2 regions of the Gilliamella sp. M0364 genome follow, and region 1 is predicted to be linked to the other one. Evidence: riboswitches for the same ligand, from Rfam matches in the RefSeq annotation. Region 1 holds a riboswitch; the other holds the start of a gene.
The links. A riboswitch is a leader RNA that binds a small molecule or an ion and turns the genes downstream of it on or off. The one in region 1 is predicted to bind thiamine pyrophosphate.
Positions count from the first base shown of each region.

Region 1 (8,436 bases):
AAATGAATATGATTGCGTTTATTGTATCGTCAATCAACATGCGATCACGGTACGCCAAGATCCTAATAAGTTACGTAAAGCAACACTTGATACATTAGCACTTTATCTAGCCTGTGGTATTGATCCACAAAAAAGTACTATTTTTGTGCAATCCCATGTGCCTGCACATGCTGAATTAGGTTGGGCATTAAACTGTTATACCTATTTTGGTGAATTGAGCCGTATGACACAATTTAAAGATAAATCTTCTCGTCATTCAGAAAATATAAATGCTGGGCTTTTTGATTATCCAGTGTTAATGGCTGCCGATATTTTGTTATATCAAGCTAATTTAGTTCCCGTTGGTGATGACCAAAAACAACATCTTGAACTTTCTCGCGATATTGCTATGCGTTTTAATGCCCTTTATGGCGATATCTTCACTGTTCCTGAACCATTTATTGCTAAAGTTGGTGCTCGGGTTATGTCATTACAAGACCCTAGCAAAAAAATGTCTAAATCAGATGAAAATCGCAATAATGTTATTGGTTTACTTGAAAACCCAAAAGATGTCGAGAAGAAAATTAAACGGGCAATGACCGATTCTGATGAACCACCAGTCGTACGTTATGATTTAAAAAATAAAACGGGGGTATCAAATCTGTTAGATATATTAACCGGTATTACGGGTAAACCTATCGCTGAACTGGAGAAAGAATTCGAAGGTAAAATGTATGGCCATCTAAAAACTGAGGTCGCAAATCAAGTTATTGATATGTTAACTGATTTACAAGCAAAATATCATCAGTATCGTGATGATGAAAATTATCTTCTGACAATTATGCAAGAAGGTGCACAAAAAGCTCGAGCAAAAGCAGAGCCAACGTTGAAAAAAGTTTATGACGCAATCGGTTTTGTATAATTAACCGTAAAACTAGATTGCAATTAACGCTAAACAATATCAATTGGCTTTAATGACTAAACGCACTATCGTTTTTGTTAACGAAAAATGCCATTGAAGCCTTTTTGATTATCATAGGTTAGTTATGAAAATTATCATTCTTGGTGCAGGTCAAACAGGTAGTGCTCTTGCCGAATATCTGGTTACCGAAAAACAGAACGATGTGACTGTTGTTGATGAAGATCATGACAAGTTGCAATCATTGCAAGAACGTTTTGATTTACAAGTTATTTGTGGAAAATCATCTTATCCACAAGTATTAGAAAGTGCTGGTGCAGAATCTGCCGACATGTTAGTCGCTGTTACCAATTCTGATGAGGTCAATATGATGGCTTGCCAGATTGGGCATGTGATGTTCAATATTCCTCAAAAAGTCGCACGTATTCGAGCGCCAGAATATAATGATGAAAGATACTCATTTTTTAATAAAGATTGTATTAATATCGATCATATTATAGCCCCAGAAAATCTAATCACCAATCATATCAGCCAGCTAGTGCAATATCCTGGCGCACTACAATTTGCCTCATTTTATGATAATCGAGTCTGCTTAGTTGCCGTTACAGCTTACTATGGTGGTGCATTGGTGGGTAGTGAATTATCAGAGCTAAAAGAACATTTACCTCATGTCGAAGCTCGGGTGGTGGCGATTTATCGTAAAAATCGTTTTATTCGTCCGATTGGTTCAACTTTGATTGAAGCTGGGGATATGGTTTACTTTATTACCCCACCGCTTAACATCAAAGCGGTAACCAGTGAATTACAACGGTTAGAAAAGCCTTATAAACGAATACTCATTAGTGGTGGTGGTGGCATTGCTGTTGCTTTAGCTAAGCGATTAGAAAACGATTATCAAGTGAAATTGATTGAACGTAATGCCGAAAAAGCAGAATTAATTGCCGAGCAGTTAGTTAATACTACCGTATTACATGGTGAATCATCAGATCAAGAGCTATTATCGCAAGAACAAGTCGAACTTACCGATCTGTTTGTGGCAGTGACGAGTGATGATGAATCAAATATTATGTCGTCAATGCTTGCCAAAAGGATGGGAGCCAAAAAAGTCATCGTACTTATTCAACGACAAGCTTATTTAGAGTTAATAAACGATAGCGTAATTGATATTGCCATTTCACCACAACATGCCACTATTTCAGAATTACTCAGTCATGTAAGACAAAATGGCGTGGTAAAAGTTGTCTCACTACGGCAAGGTGAATCAGAAATTGTCGAAGTGATCGTTAAGGGTGATACTGAAAACTCTAAACTAGTAGGTAAAAATATTAACAGTCTAAAATTGCCTTCAGGGGCAACTATTGGTGCTGTGGTGCGTGGTGAAGATGTGATTATTGTTAATACCGATTTAATGATCGAAGATGGTGATCACTTAATCATTTTCTTACCAGATAGACGATCTATTAGCGATATCGAAAGATTATTACAATAGCTTGTATAAAATATAAACTCAGTAGATAATTAAACTGTTTTTATTAATTGTTTTTTGACTCGGGGTGTTTTTTGTTACTACAAAAAACTGAGATTTTACCCGTTGAACCTGATCTGGCTCATACCAGCGTAGGGAAGTCTTCGTCTTAATTATCCGTTTTGACACATTCTTCCCTTAATATTAATAATAAATAAGGAAAGAATATGTCTACCATTCAGTTATTTCAAAACAATGATGCCATTCCCTTTATTGAACAAGTTAAACAACAACGACCATTAGTCCATTGCATTACCAATGATGTTGTACAGAATTTTACCGCCAATGTCTTATTAGCCATTGGTGCTTCGCCAGCAATGGTCGTTGCTAAACAAGAAGTTGAGGACTTTGTAACTATTGCCAGTAGTTTATTAATTAATATTGGTACCATTGATGAGCAGAGCGCAAATAGTATGTTGTTAGCTGCAGCAAAAGCTGAACAAACACAGACACCATGGGTACTAGATCCTGTAGCGATTGGTGCGGCACTTAAATACCGCACTGAAATTGCCAAACAACTGTTAACTTTTAGACCGAGTGTTATTCGAGGAAATGCCTCTGAAATTCTCGCATTGAGTGGTCAACAATCATCATCGAAAGGGCCTGATGGACTTGATTCTACCGATTCTGCATTAAATGCAGCAATACTATTAGCACAAAAATATCAAACCATTGTCGCAATAACAGGTGAGATAGATTATGTCACAGATGGTGAACAAATTTATAGCATTGTCGGTGGCGATATCGCTTTAACTAAAGTAACCGGCACCGGCTGTTCGTTATCTGCAATGGTAGCAGCATTTATTGCAACCACTAGTGATCGTTTAACCGCTACCGCAACAGCTTGTTTTATGATGAAAAAAGCAGGACAGCTCGCTAATAAACAGCAAGGGTTAGGTAGTTTCGCCATTGCTGTTATTGATCATCTTTCACGATTCAATCAAAACTAAAAATAAGGATGTTTGATGAAAAAGCAACTTGATTTAACTCTCTATTTAGTCCTCGATCCGTTATTATGTGGCGGTATAGATGGCATGGTCGCTACCACCAAAATTGCCGTTGAAAATGGCGTTACTGCAGTGCAACTACGTTCAGAACAAAAATACTCTGGTAAAAATTGGTATGACGCCGCACAAGCGCTCAAAGAAGTGTTAAGTCGCACCCAAGTTCCGCTATTTATCAATGACCATGTTGATATTGCTTTAGCCATTGATGCCGATGGCGTTCATATAGGACAAAGCGATCTACCAGTCGACGTTACTCGACACCTAATTGGCACAGACAAATGGTTAGGACTTTCAGTTTCAAATCAATCACAACTAGAGAATGTTCCTTGGCATTTAGTCGATTATCTTGGTATAGGGCCTATCTATCCAACCACAACCAAAAAGGATGCCGCAGCTGCGACAGGCATTACTCAATTGAAAGAACTGGTTAAAGCGAAACAATGCCCTGCCGTGGCGATCGGTGGTATCGGCGTGAATAATTTAACCGAAGTAATCCAAACTGGCATTGAAGGTATTGCCGTTGTGTCGGCAGTATGCGGACAAGCTAATCTTGCCAAAGCGACATCAGACCTAATCAGTAAAATAAAACTGGCAAAATAGGAAACCAAATCATGACAACAGTTGCATTAACAATAGCAGGCAGTGACCCTAGTGGTGGCGCAGGTATTCAAGCTGACTTAAAAGCATTTTCAGCACTTGGTGCTTATGGTATGTCAGTGATCACAGCATTAACCGCACAAAGTACGCAAGGCGTTAATGGTGTACATGCCATTCCCGCTGAATTTATTGAAGCACAGTTTAATACACTGTATCAAGATATCCACATTGATAGTGTTAAAATTGGCATGCTAATGAATAAAGAGATTGTTACTACAGTTCATCAGCTATTAAACGCTAATCCTATTGCCAATATTGTGCTTGATACCGTAATGATTGCTAAAGGCGGACATCCATTGTTAAAAGCTGATGCCGTTTCTGCTATTCGAGATCTATTATTACCATTAGCCACAGTCATCACCCCTAATCTACCTGAAGCGGCTGCATTACTTGATTGTAGTGAGGCAAAAAACGAAGAGCAAATGCAACAACAAGGGTATGAATTACTTAAATTAGGTTGTCAGGCAGTATTAATGAAAGGTGGACATTTGCCAAGTCAAGAAAGCCCTGATTATTTAATCACTCACAACAACATCATCAGAATGACATCACCTAGGATCGCAACAAGAAATACCCATGGTACAGGTTGTACCCTCTCTGCAGCAATTGCAGCCTTGTTACCGAAACATCATTTAGAAGATGCAATAAAATATGCTAAAAACTACCTACAAGGAGCTATTGAGCATGCAGATAGTTTAAAAATTGGTAAGGGAATTGGGCCTACTCACCATTTTTATCAATGGTGGTAGAAGTATACAAAAACTGTTAATCGATGATTTGATAAAAGTACTCTCGAAGATTTAGGCGATGAGATAATCGCCTAAAATTTAATAACGCTAAATACTGTTAATAAGCAATACCAACGTATTGAAAACCAGCTTCATCAATTGCTGCAATTGCCGCTTCTTGCGAGATAGTACCACCATCAATATCAACTTCATGCTTAGCTAAATCAACAGTAACTTTCGCTTTAGGATCAATATCATTAATTGCTTTAGTAATGGTTTTAACACAATGCTGACAACTCATATTATCGACTATTAATTTCATCATTAACCCCTTTTGGTTATTTAATAATTTACCGATAAATTATCAATGGCAACAGATAGAAAAATTAGATTATTCTTTAAATAAAACAAATCTGCTAGCTATTACCATTAATGAATTAAAATTTAATCTTTATATTACGCCAAAACAAACTAAAACCAAGCCTACTTGGAAAAATAAATTAACCAAATTTTTAATATGCTCAATGAGATTAAGCTAAGAATTTATTTTGATCTATATTTTTTGTAAAAATAATTGAGAAGTGTATACCGTTTAATTGATATTTGAGATCCATAATAGAAAAACAGCTATAACCGTTGGTATACGTCATGGAAAACCAGTTGTCTTAAGAGAAGTTCTTTAACTATGTATCATAAGGTATTGAGTTTTATTTAGCCGATAATAAAGTTTGGTTAATGGATAATGTGCCAAGTCATTTTTTCGATCAGACTATTACCTCAATGCAACTTCGTTATAACAATTTTCAAATATTACCGTATAGAAATCATCGACATTCACAAGAATAGCGGTTATTGTATATTTATTCATCTAAGCTGTTTTACTGATTAATTTGTTTGCAGGTTTTAAATTTAATCATAATTTTAATTATAGTTTAGATGTGTAGTTCCCTTCTTTTTATTTTTTTCATAACGATATTCAGGTTAATTAGGAGCCTAAAATGCAGCATATTATGGAAACGATTAGAAAAACAGAGCAAGAGTTTATTGATATTCGCCATCAAATTCATCAACATCCTGAATTAGGTTTTGAAGAACATAAAACCAGCGATTTAGTGGCAAGTAAATTGGCTGAATGGGGCTATGAAGTACATCGTGGTTTAGCTAAAACCGGTGTGGTTGGTGTTTTAAAAAATGGCACTAGTGATAAAAAAATTGGTATTAGAGCCGACATGGATGCGCTACCTATTATTGAAGCATCAGGAAAACCATGGAGCAGCCAAACCCATGGCAAATTCCATGGTTGTGGCCATGATGGTCATACCACTATTTTACTGTGCGCAGCTAAATATCTTGCCGAAACCCGTCACTTTGATGGCACTTTACATGTCATTTTTCAACCAGCTGAAGAGTTGTTATATGGTGGTAAAGTAATGGTTGATGACGGTTTATTCAAACAATTTCCTTGTGATGTTATTTTCGGTATCCACAACATGCCAGGTTTTAAAGAAGGTCATTTCTATTTCAAAGCCGGCGCACTTATGGCTTCATCCGATACCATTCATATCAAGATTAAAGGCAAAGGTGCTCACGGTGCCATGCCTGAACGAGGAATTGATGCCACGCTTGTTGCTTGTTATATCGGCACAGCCTTGCAAAGTATTGTTTCTCGTAATGTATCACCATTTGAGCAAGCCGTTATCACGATTGGTTGTATTCAATCAGGTGAAGCGCCGAATGTGGTGAACAGTGATGCACTAATAAAGCTAACCGTTAGAGCATTAGATAATGATACCCGAGCGTTACTACTTAAGCGTATTAGCGAGGTTGCCACTTCACAAGCTGAAAGTTTTGGCGCCTCAGTAGAAATTGAGCATGTCAATGGTAGTCCGGTTTTACATAATGGTGCAGATGCAACCAAATTTGCATTAGAAGTCGCCCAAAAATTAGTCGGTGAAGATCGCGTGCATGATAATTGTCATCCTTTTATGGGCAGTGAAGATTTTGCTTTTATGTTAGAAAGTAATCCTAATGGCTGCTATATGATTATAGGTAATGGCGATGAACCGGGTTTTTGTAGTGTGCATAATCCTGGTTATGATTTTAATGATAAATGTATTGTTACCGCTGCATCATATTGGGTGGCATTAACTGAAAGCTATTTAAACATATAAGGATTAATGTGCAGCTATGTCAAAAATAAATATGTCAAATTCAAAAAATTCTCCAGCAAAGCAGTTTAAAGGTTATAACCGATTAACTTTAGGTATTGTATTAGGGGTGATTACTTTTTGGCTTTTTGCTCAGTCTATCGTCAATGTTGGGCCGGCTGTTCAACATAGTATCGGTATTACTACTGCATCGTTCAATTTAGCCGTCAGTTTAACCGCGCTGTTTTCAGGTTGTTTTATTGTCGTTGCTGGCGGACTCGCTGATCGCTTTGGCCGAGTTCGTTTTACCTATTTAGGTTTTATTTTAAGTATTATTGGTTGTCTTTGTTTGATTTTAGCACAAGGTGAAGTGCTGTTTATTACTGGTCGTATTATCCAAGGTTTATCTGCTGCCTGTATTATGCCATCGACGTTGGCGTTAGTGAAAACCTATTATCAAGGTAAAGATCGTCAGCGTGCCTTAAGCTTTTGGTCGATAGGATCTTGGGGCGGTTCAGGTACTTGCGTGCTGGCCGGTGGAGCAATAGCCACTTATTTAGGTTGGCAATGGATTTTTATTATCTCAATCAGCTGTGCTGTGTTGGGTATGCTGTTATTGAAAGGGACACCAGAAACTAAAATTGACGATCCATCAAGTTTGCCCAAATTTGATTATGTTGGGCTATTCGTTTTTGTGATCACTTTAGTTACGTTAAACCTTGTCATCACCAAAGGATCTACTTTTGGTTGGACTAGTGTAACGACATTATCACTCGCTATGATCTGTTTGGTTTTTCTGATTTTATTTTTTGTTATTGAAAATCGCAAAGCGAATGGCGCATTTATAGATTTTTCACTGTTTAAGAATGTCCCTTATCGTGGCGCTACCTTATCTAACTTTCTGCTCAATTCTGTTGCCGGTACATTAATTGTTGCCAGTACTTATACCCAACAAGGAAGAGGCTTTACTCCTTTCGAAAATGGATTATTGACCATTGGTTATTTAGTTTCAGTTTTATGTATGATTCGAGTTGGTGAAAAAATCTTACAAAAAGTCGGAGCGAAAAAACCAATGTTACTCGGGCCGTTAATTACCGGTACGGGTATTGCCTTGATGACACTGACTTTCTTACCCAACATGTTTTATATTATTTCGGTGTTAGCCGGCTATATTTTATTGGGTCTTGGCTTAGGTTTTTATGCTACACCATCAATTGATACCGCAATAGCTAGTGCTCCGGAAGATAAAGTTGGTGTTGCATCAGGAATATATAAAATGGCAAGCTCATTAGGTGGTGCATTTGGTGTCGCTATTTCAGCCTCAACCTATGCTGCAGTTATTGCCAGCGGTCAAAGTGTCGCCACAGCGGCGGCAATTGGACTGTGGATTAATGTTGGCTTTTGTCTGTTATGTTTTGTTTCAATTTTAATTTTAGTACCCAATAATGCCGGCAAGAATAAATAAGTTAGCATA
Region 1 covers NZ_JACFSF010000011.1:5,435-13,870, forward strand. The annotation lists gene trpS (tryptophan--tRNA ligase) at 1-901, shown strand, start outside; gene trkA (Trk system potassium transporter TrkA) at 1,026-2,387, shown strand; TPP riboswitch at 2,438-2,539, shown strand; gene thiM (hydroxyethylthiazole kinase) at 2,600-3,373, shown strand; gene thiE (thiamine phosphate synthase) at 3,389-4,030, shown strand; gene thiD (bifunctional hydroxymethylpyrimidine kinase/phosphomethylpyrimidine kinase) at 4,042-4,836, shown strand; gene H3U96_RS10195 (heavy-metal-associated domain-containing protein) at 4,934-5,140, opposite strand; gene H3U96_RS10200 (M20 aminoacylase family protein) at 5,814-6,986, shown strand; gene H3U96_RS10205 (MFS transporter) at 7,003-8,427, shown strand.

Region 2 (8,436 bases), on a different contig from region 1:
TTAACGCACCGGCTGTGATTTGTTCCTGACAAATCACAGCCTTGGCAAACATCCCTGTTTGCCATGCTAACCTCACTCAGTTGTCAGCACATTGCCAATGTCGCGCCACAAAATCGTTTTTATCGCCCTAACGTTATTTTTATCCTCAACTTCAATACCTAAGAACTAAAAAATAATAGTTAAGGATAGACACAGAGTCCGTAATTGGGGAAGGGATAATCGTTATATATCGTACCATCCCACGAGTTAACCACAAAAAAACGATAAGGATTACCACCCACACTATCTTGCGTCCAATGGCCGTATTCGAAGTAGCGATTAGCGTATCCGAAGTGGGCATTAGCGTAATAGCGCATATCCCCCCATTCCGTGAAAAATCCTGCACCAATGTGACGACGGAAATACTTATTAGGTGACGAAGGCGTTGCACCTTCTGCACCTTCACACACATCTTGAGTCTGCCAGTCCCGCCATGGTTCACAAGTCGCATTAGTTAAATCACTGACCGTTGGGAGACGGTATCCAATATTATTACACCAAGATTTCGTACTAAGATAGGAATAATAAATTTCACCACGATTAACAAACCATTGCTTTAACTCAAATCCATATTTGACCACCGCATTACCACTGCTATCACGACCAACTAACTCAAATACCTGCGGTAAAGATAGTCTGTCGATTTCACCTGGATTATTTGAAGACCATTGCGATGGTGTAGCAACAGGACCCGTTAGGGTGACTCGAACGCTGGTACTTGTTGAATCGGTCATCGTCGCCGTAATACCACCATGAGAAACCGGAGCCCAAGATAAGGCCTGATTAGTGCCGGCAATAACTAAATCAAAATACAAATTATTAGCACCAGTAGTCGGGAAGTTTGAACCATAAGACGATGGCGTAAATGATTGTGGTAGAAAACCCTTCCCATAACGGTACCATTTGTCAGCAGGAATACCACCCAACCCAAACCCACTTATGTTAGGCATTACATAACAAATCACTGGCGATGATTCTTTCTTAGGATTAATATAATAAGTGGTACTCCTTCGCTCAAAACGAGTTTCATTAGGCACACCATAACGTGTTGTTAATCTACTTTCAAAATTAGATAAGACTAATTTATATGGCGCTTTACAAATAGACAGCACTTCATTACGGGCAACACGAGAACCGTCTTTATCAAAAATATCTAAATATAAACCACCGGTAGCAGTGACACCATTAATCCCCTGACCATCACCATCATCATCCCCCCAATAATTATAGGGTGATGCAATAAGAGAATTTAATTCGATTAAATTTTTATCAGTTGGTATCAACATACCAATATCATTAAAACTCTGACCAGCAACCGGTAACTCGATAGGATTGTCTAAACTTGAATCATTGGTTGTCCGAGTAAATGTTCTTCCATCTGAAAGGGATATCCTGAGTAGCGCTTCAGTATTTGTTACCCGAGTACTACCACCATCGAAGGTTAAATAAGGCGCTGAACCTTGAATAACATAAATCGTTTTAGCGGTTAATGCATGATTAGCAAAAGAAATAGAAAGTAAAACAACCACGGTTAATATGAAAACCATCGGCCGAGATAAACAGGCTAAACCAAGAAATTTTAAAAAATTTTGCCGAATTTGCTGGAAAAATAAATTGTAATGAGATAATAGACCGTGCGTGCTTAACTTTACTAACGTTAAATTATAGGTTTGGTGTTTGGTGTTTGGTGTTTTAAATTATAACACATATCCGACATTCCTGTCAATTAAATTAATGATTTATTTACAATTTTATGCCTACCGACATAAAATTTATCCATTCATATAAATATGCTATAAAAGTATAGTGATTGGAAAAAACCATGCAACTTATTTTGGCTGTTTAATTGTTAATTTTTGTAAAGGTGAATGTAATATTACCGCTTAATTACTCGCTTAAAACCAATTTCGAAGAAGATTTAGGGGGATTTTAGGCTTTAAAAACCCCGTTCCGCAAAATTTTTCAACTTAAAATTCTAACTTTCAATGCCTAATAAATTGGCAATTTTTTGATTTTCCGAATGCCATAACTGTTTTGGTGCTGCATTAAAAATAATTTTTCCATTATCAATAACAAGGCAACGTGAGAAGTGGTGAAGAGAATCATCTAAATAATGCGAGACCATCATTAAAGTAAGGTTGAATTCGCTACATACTTGATTAACAAGAGCTAGCATTTCAAAACGTAATGCTTGATCAAGGGCAGAAAATGGTTCATCAAGGAGTAAAATTGGACGATGTTGTATTAAACAGCGTGCCAGTGCAACGCGTTGCCGTTGACCACCTGAGAGCTGTTCGGGATAACGTTGGTTAAAGCCTTCTAATCCGACACGCACTAATATGTCACCAATTATTGTCCGTTCTGCTCGGCTAAGTTTTAATAATGGTTTAATACCTAACGCTATATTTTGTTCGACAGTGAGATGGCTAAATAAATTATTGTTTTGGAATAGCATCGATACCGGCCGTTTACCCGGTAAAGTTGTGGTGACGTTTTGATGATTTAGGATAATTTGCCCTGAATGAGGAAAAATAAATCCGGCAATTAAACTGAGTAATGTACTTTTGCCTGCACCACTTGGGCCAACAATCACTACTCTTTCTTTAGCAGCAATATTAAGCACAAAGTGCATGTTGAAGTTATCATATTGATACTCAGTTTTTTGAAGTTCGATCATAATCCATAACAACCAATAAGCTAAATGATAAAATTAATAAAATTGCTGCTGTTACTATACTTTCTTTGTATTGATAATGCGATATCTGCTGATATAAATAATAAGGTAAAGTGGTGACTGACTGCCCACCAAATAAAGCAATTACACCAAAATCGCCCAATGACAAGATGCCAGCAAATGCAAAGCTCATTAATATTGTTCTTCTTAACCCTCTAAAATCAATTAGATAAAAGTGAGTTAAACCATTAATATTCAGTGATTGGGTAAGTCGCCAATATTGAGCAGTAATATCATACATTGGAACGGTAAGATTTTTTGTAATAAATGGTAAAGCCATCAATCCATTACAAACCATCATCAATAAGCAGATAAAAACGGTATTATTACTATAGTCAAATAGTAATAAAAATAATCCTGATGCCAATACCATACTTGGTATGGCTAGAATCAGTGATGCAATTAATAATAGTCCATTACTCAATCGCGGTTGTCTATTTATCAGTAGTCGACTGTTGGTCCAAAGTAATAGTAACCCTAGTGTCATGGCAATAATTGATGAACCAATTGCAATAATGATTGAAAAAAGTAAAGCTTGCTGTAATGAGAAGGTCAACAGTGAAAATTGAAAGAAATAGATACCTTGAAAAAGGATGGTCAGCATCGGTAACAGTATAAATAATCCACCAATCAAAACTAGCACTGAACTAACAATTTTTAATCCTTTGGGTTGAGGTAAACGGTAGTCTGTTTGAGTAAATTTTAGCGTTAATTTTTTATCGATTCTGTTTATCTTTTGCATTAATCCAACGAAGGCAATACAACAAACTAATTGTAAACAGGCAAGTAATGCTGCTTGTAACAGATCAAAATCACGAATTGCTTGATAAATAGCAACTTCAAGCGTGGTATATTTTGGCCCGCCACCTAATGCTAAAACAATAGCAAAACTTGAAAAACATAACATAAAAATTAATGCCGCCATAGGTAATATTTGTCTACGAAGTAATGGCCATTCAATAATTTTAAAAAAAGTTACATTGCTAAAATTTAATTGCGCAGCTAAGTGTTTTTGTTCAATAGGTACGCTTTGTAAGGTTTGATAAAATAGGCAGCAGGCATAAGGGAAATTCAGGAATACATGCGCCAATAAAATGCCTTGTAAACCATAAATTGAAAATGAGAATGGTATGTGTAATATTTGGCAGATATTTGATAATAAACCTTGTCGCCCGTAAACCGATAGTAAACCAGTTACAACAACTAGTGTTGGTAAGATAAAGGTAATAGGCATTATTTTCAATAACAACTTTTTACCTTTAAAATCGACTAAAGATAATGCTTTAGCCATTAATATAGCCGCGATTAGTGATAATAACGTCGACAATACAGCTTGGTAAAAAGTTATCCATATAATATGCAATATGTAACTATCAAAATAGATGGTTAAATTTCCTGACTGCAAGGCAAATTTCCAGATAGCGAGAAGTGCTGAACTTAATATGATTAAAATTAAACTAGCAGCACTGATACCTGGTAATAATGATCTGAATTTTAACATTAATAATACTTAACTAGTTACTTATTGCTGACTGCCACTCACGAATCCAGCCTTTTTGATGTTTTTCAATCTCTTCCGGTGTAAATTCTAGCGATTTATCAATGGTATTAATTTGCTTATAGGCATCGGGTAGATCGGTTTTAATAATTGGATACATCACATTTTTTTCAGCAAATTGCCGTTGTATCTCAGGTGTTAGTAAGTAACGTAAAAATTGTCGAGCTAAATCGACTTCTTGGCTATATTTAATGATGCCAGCCACTTCGACTTGGCGATAGTGACCTTCAGCAAAAATCGCGGCTGCGTAGCTATGATTATTTTCATTAATAATATGTGCTATCGGCGATGTGCTATAACTTAATACCAAATCAGCCTCATCTTTTAGGAACATACCATAAGCTTCACTCCAGCCCTTAGTTACTGTGACTGTATGTTTAGCCACTTGTTGCCATGCATTTGCCGCCTCGTCACCATAGACTTTTTTCATCCAAAACAATAAACCTAGTCCTGGAGTGCTGGTTCTAGGATCTTGATAAATGATTTTCCAATTAGCTCTGTTTTCGACCAATTCATGTAATGAATGAGGAGGATTTTTAATTTTATTTTGATTATAAATAAAAGCGAAATAGCCAAAATCGTAAGGTATAAAACTATCATCCCACCAATCGGTATTGAGGTTATCGGGTTTACTAATTTGATGCGGAATTAAGATATCCGCTTGCTTGGCTTGTGCTAATAGATTGTTATCTAATCCTAAAATAACATCCGCATTTGTTTTGTCGCCTTCGAGGCGAATTCGATTTAAAACAGATACACCATCCCCTAATGTGACAACATCAAGTTGGCAATTACATTGCGCTTCGAAGCCTTTTTTAATTGCTTCACCCGGCCCCCATTGTGACATAAATGAGTTGTAACTATAAACGGTTAGAGTTGGTTGTTGTGCATTTGCTAGATGACTAAATAGTGAAAATGAAAATATAACAGATAGTAAAAAGTTTTTACGAAACATTTTGCCTCCAAAGTAATGTGTAAAAGACAAAAGGTTTGAGCAGATATAATAACTCAAATCCCTCCGCTGGTATTATCCAGTTCAGGTTCGACGAGTTATGTCAGTTTTTCTGACACTCTCAGCCCTTCAGGGCACCCCGTTGAGAACGATGAGTAGTTTAGTGGTAGCAAATAGAATTGTAAACAGGCGAGGGGTTGATAAATACAAATTTAGACAAATTAAAACAAGGTAAGATTACAGGCAATCAGTGACAATTGTTGTGTTTGTCGGTATTATATGCCTCATTTTATGATTATTGATTAGGTACAATGTGAACATTCAACAACTATTAACGCAACGAGTTTCGCAAGCAATGATTATGGCTGGTGCAGATAAAAACTGTGATGCTTTAATCAAGCAATCAGCCAAAGTTCAATTTGGTGATTATCAAGCAAATGGTATCATGGCTACCGCTAAAAAATTGGCTATGCCACCACGCGCATTGGCAGAAAAAGTATTACAACATCTGGATATTGAAGATATTGCCGATAAAGTAGAAATAGCTGGACCGGGTTTTATTAATATCTTTTTAAAAAATAGTTGGATTGCCGAGCAGAACGAAGTAGCGTTAAGTAGCGATAAATTGAATATCACTTTACCAGCTAAACCACAAACTATTGTGGTTGATTACTCAGCACCAAACGTAGCAAAAGAGATGCATGTTGGTCATTTACGCTCAACTATTATTGGTGATGCGAGTGTTAGAGTCTTAAATTTTCTTGGTCACAATGTGATTCGAGCTAATCACGTTGGTGATTGGGGAACTCAATTTGGTATGTTAATCGCTTACCTTGAAAAAATGCAAAATGAACAGGCCAACGATATGGATCTATCGGATCTAGAATCTTTTTATCGTGCAGCCAAAAAACATTATGACGAAGATGAAGTCTTTGCTGAAAAAGCCCGTAATTATGTCGTTAAGCTTCAAGGTGGTGATGAGTATTGCCGTGAAATGTGGCGAAAACTGGTTGATATTACCATGACGCAAAATATTGCCACATATAAACGACTCAATGTCACACTTTCATTAGAAGATACCATGGGTGAAAGTATCTATAACAGCATGCTACCGGGCATTGTTGCCGATCTTAAACAGAAAAAATTAGCCGTTGAAAGCGAAGGCGCTATCGTTGTGTTCTTAGATGAGTATAAAAATAAAGAAGGCGAACCAATGGGTGTTATCATCCAAAAACGAGATGGTGGTTATCTTTATGCAACAACCGATATTGCCTGTGCAAAATATCGTTATGAAACCTTACACGCGGATCGTATTTTATATTATACCGATTCACGCCAACACCAACATTTAGAACAAGTTTGGGCGATTGTGCATAAAGCAAAATATGTCCCAGAATCTTTAAAACTTGAACATCATATGTTTGGTATGATGTTAGGTAAAGATGGTAAACCATTTAAAACGCGTTCAGGTGATACCGTTAAACTAAATGATTTACTCGATGAAGCAACAGAGCGAGCCGCAACATTAATTAAAAGCAAAAATCCTGATCTTTCTGATGCCGAGCTTGCTCAAGTGGTTGATGCAGTTGCCATTGGTGCGGTTAAATATGCTGATCTATCCAAAAATAGAACAACTGATTATATATTTGATTGGGATAATATGCTGTCATTTGAAGGCAATACAGCACCTTATTTACAGTATGCCTATACCCGTGTACTTTCAGTATTTAAAAAATCAAATATCAATGAAGAAAATCTAGATGGTCATATCGATTTAGGTACTGAAAAGGAACGAGCGTTAGCAATTCGTTTGAATCAATTTGATGAAACAATCACAACTGTTGCCGCAGAAGGTACTCCACATGTTCTTTGTGCGTATCTGTATGATATCGCTACCCTATTTTCAAGTTTTTATGAACACTGCCCTATTTTGGCCGCGGAAAATGAAAGTTTGAAAGTTAGCAGATTGAAACTGGCCTCATTAACAGCCAAAACGCTTAAAACGGGTTTAGATATGCTTGGCATTAAAACCGTTGACAAAATGTAAGCTTATTTGCCACCGATATGATTAAATATCGGTGGTTTTGTTGGTATTTAGTTATCCGCTTAGACATTAACCTGTTTAGCTATACAAATCGATAATCCATCAACCTGCTCCTTAGCAAAATTAGCAAATTCAACAAAATGTGGCGTTGTATTATGTAAGTCAATCGCCTGCTGTGATTGCCATGTTTCTACTACTATATAAATATTGGGATTCTCAATACTTTGATTCAACTCATAGCGAACACAACCATGTTCAGCTCGACTATCGATAACTAATCGTTTAAATATAGGTTTAAATGCTTCATGATACTCTGGTTTTATCGTAATGGTGGCAATAATGTTTAGTTGTGACATATTCTACCCTTATAAGTAAACTTGTTTTGTAATGATTGAAATCCTACTGTTAAGAATAAACAGCTTTTAATAACCATGCTAATCTCATTTTTTCGACCACTATACTTATTATTAAATAGTAAGTTAGGCATATGTAATTTAAAAGTTTACTCTTTAAGAGTATAAATAGACTTTTTTTAGTTTGAAAAATCTAAAAAATAATACTTTAACCTTTTCATTTATTTAAATATTTTTAAAATTAAAATGCTTGATCTTAACAATGAATCCATTAAAATCTTTCCCACTTCGGAAAAATAATAAAGTGTAAACTTCCATGACAACTTGTGTTTTCATTGCTATAAGAAATATCCTAACAGGTTTATTTTGATCCTCCTTTTTGGGGGATTTTTTTTATCCATTTTTTATTAAAACTTAATAGTAACCAAATTTTAGAGGCGCATTATGACCGATAATAAACAAATGTTATCAACTAGTCGAGATCAGAGCTTGAAAGCATATTTGATGAACAAAATTAAACAAAATGGTGGTTGGGTTAATTCACATATGCATGCTGATCGTGCTTTTACTATCACTGTAGATAGTTTTGATGTCTATCAAAAACAGACTTTAATTGAAAAATGGGACACGCTTGATAAAGTGAAAGCAGCAATGACTGAAGATGATTATTATCGGCATTTTAGCATGGCGGTTGAACGCATGATAGAACAAGGTGTTACTGCCATGGGTTCATTTGTTGATATTGATCCGATTGCC
Region 2 covers NZ_JACFSF010000001.1:534,687-543,122, forward strand. The annotation lists gene H3U96_RS02445 (hypothetical protein) at 180-1,586, opposite strand; gene thiQ (thiamine ABC transporter ATP-binding protein ThiQ) at 2,015-2,716, opposite strand; gene thiP (thiamine/thiamine pyrophosphate ABC transporter permease) at 2,694-4,274, opposite strand; gene thiB (thiamine ABC transporter substrate binding subunit) at 4,288-5,286, opposite strand; TPP riboswitch at 5,327-5,435, opposite strand; gene argS (arginine--tRNA ligase) at 5,597-7,330, shown strand; gene H3U96_RS02470 (putative quinol monooxygenase) at 7,390-7,683, opposite strand; gene H3U96_RS02475 (amidohydrolase family protein) at 8,125-8,436, shown strand, end outside.
Region 2: linked by a shared signal. The riboswitch ahead of thiB (thiamine ABC transporter substrate binding subunit) and the one ahead of thiM (hydroxyethylthiazole kinase) in region 1 are both predicted to bind thiamine pyrophosphate.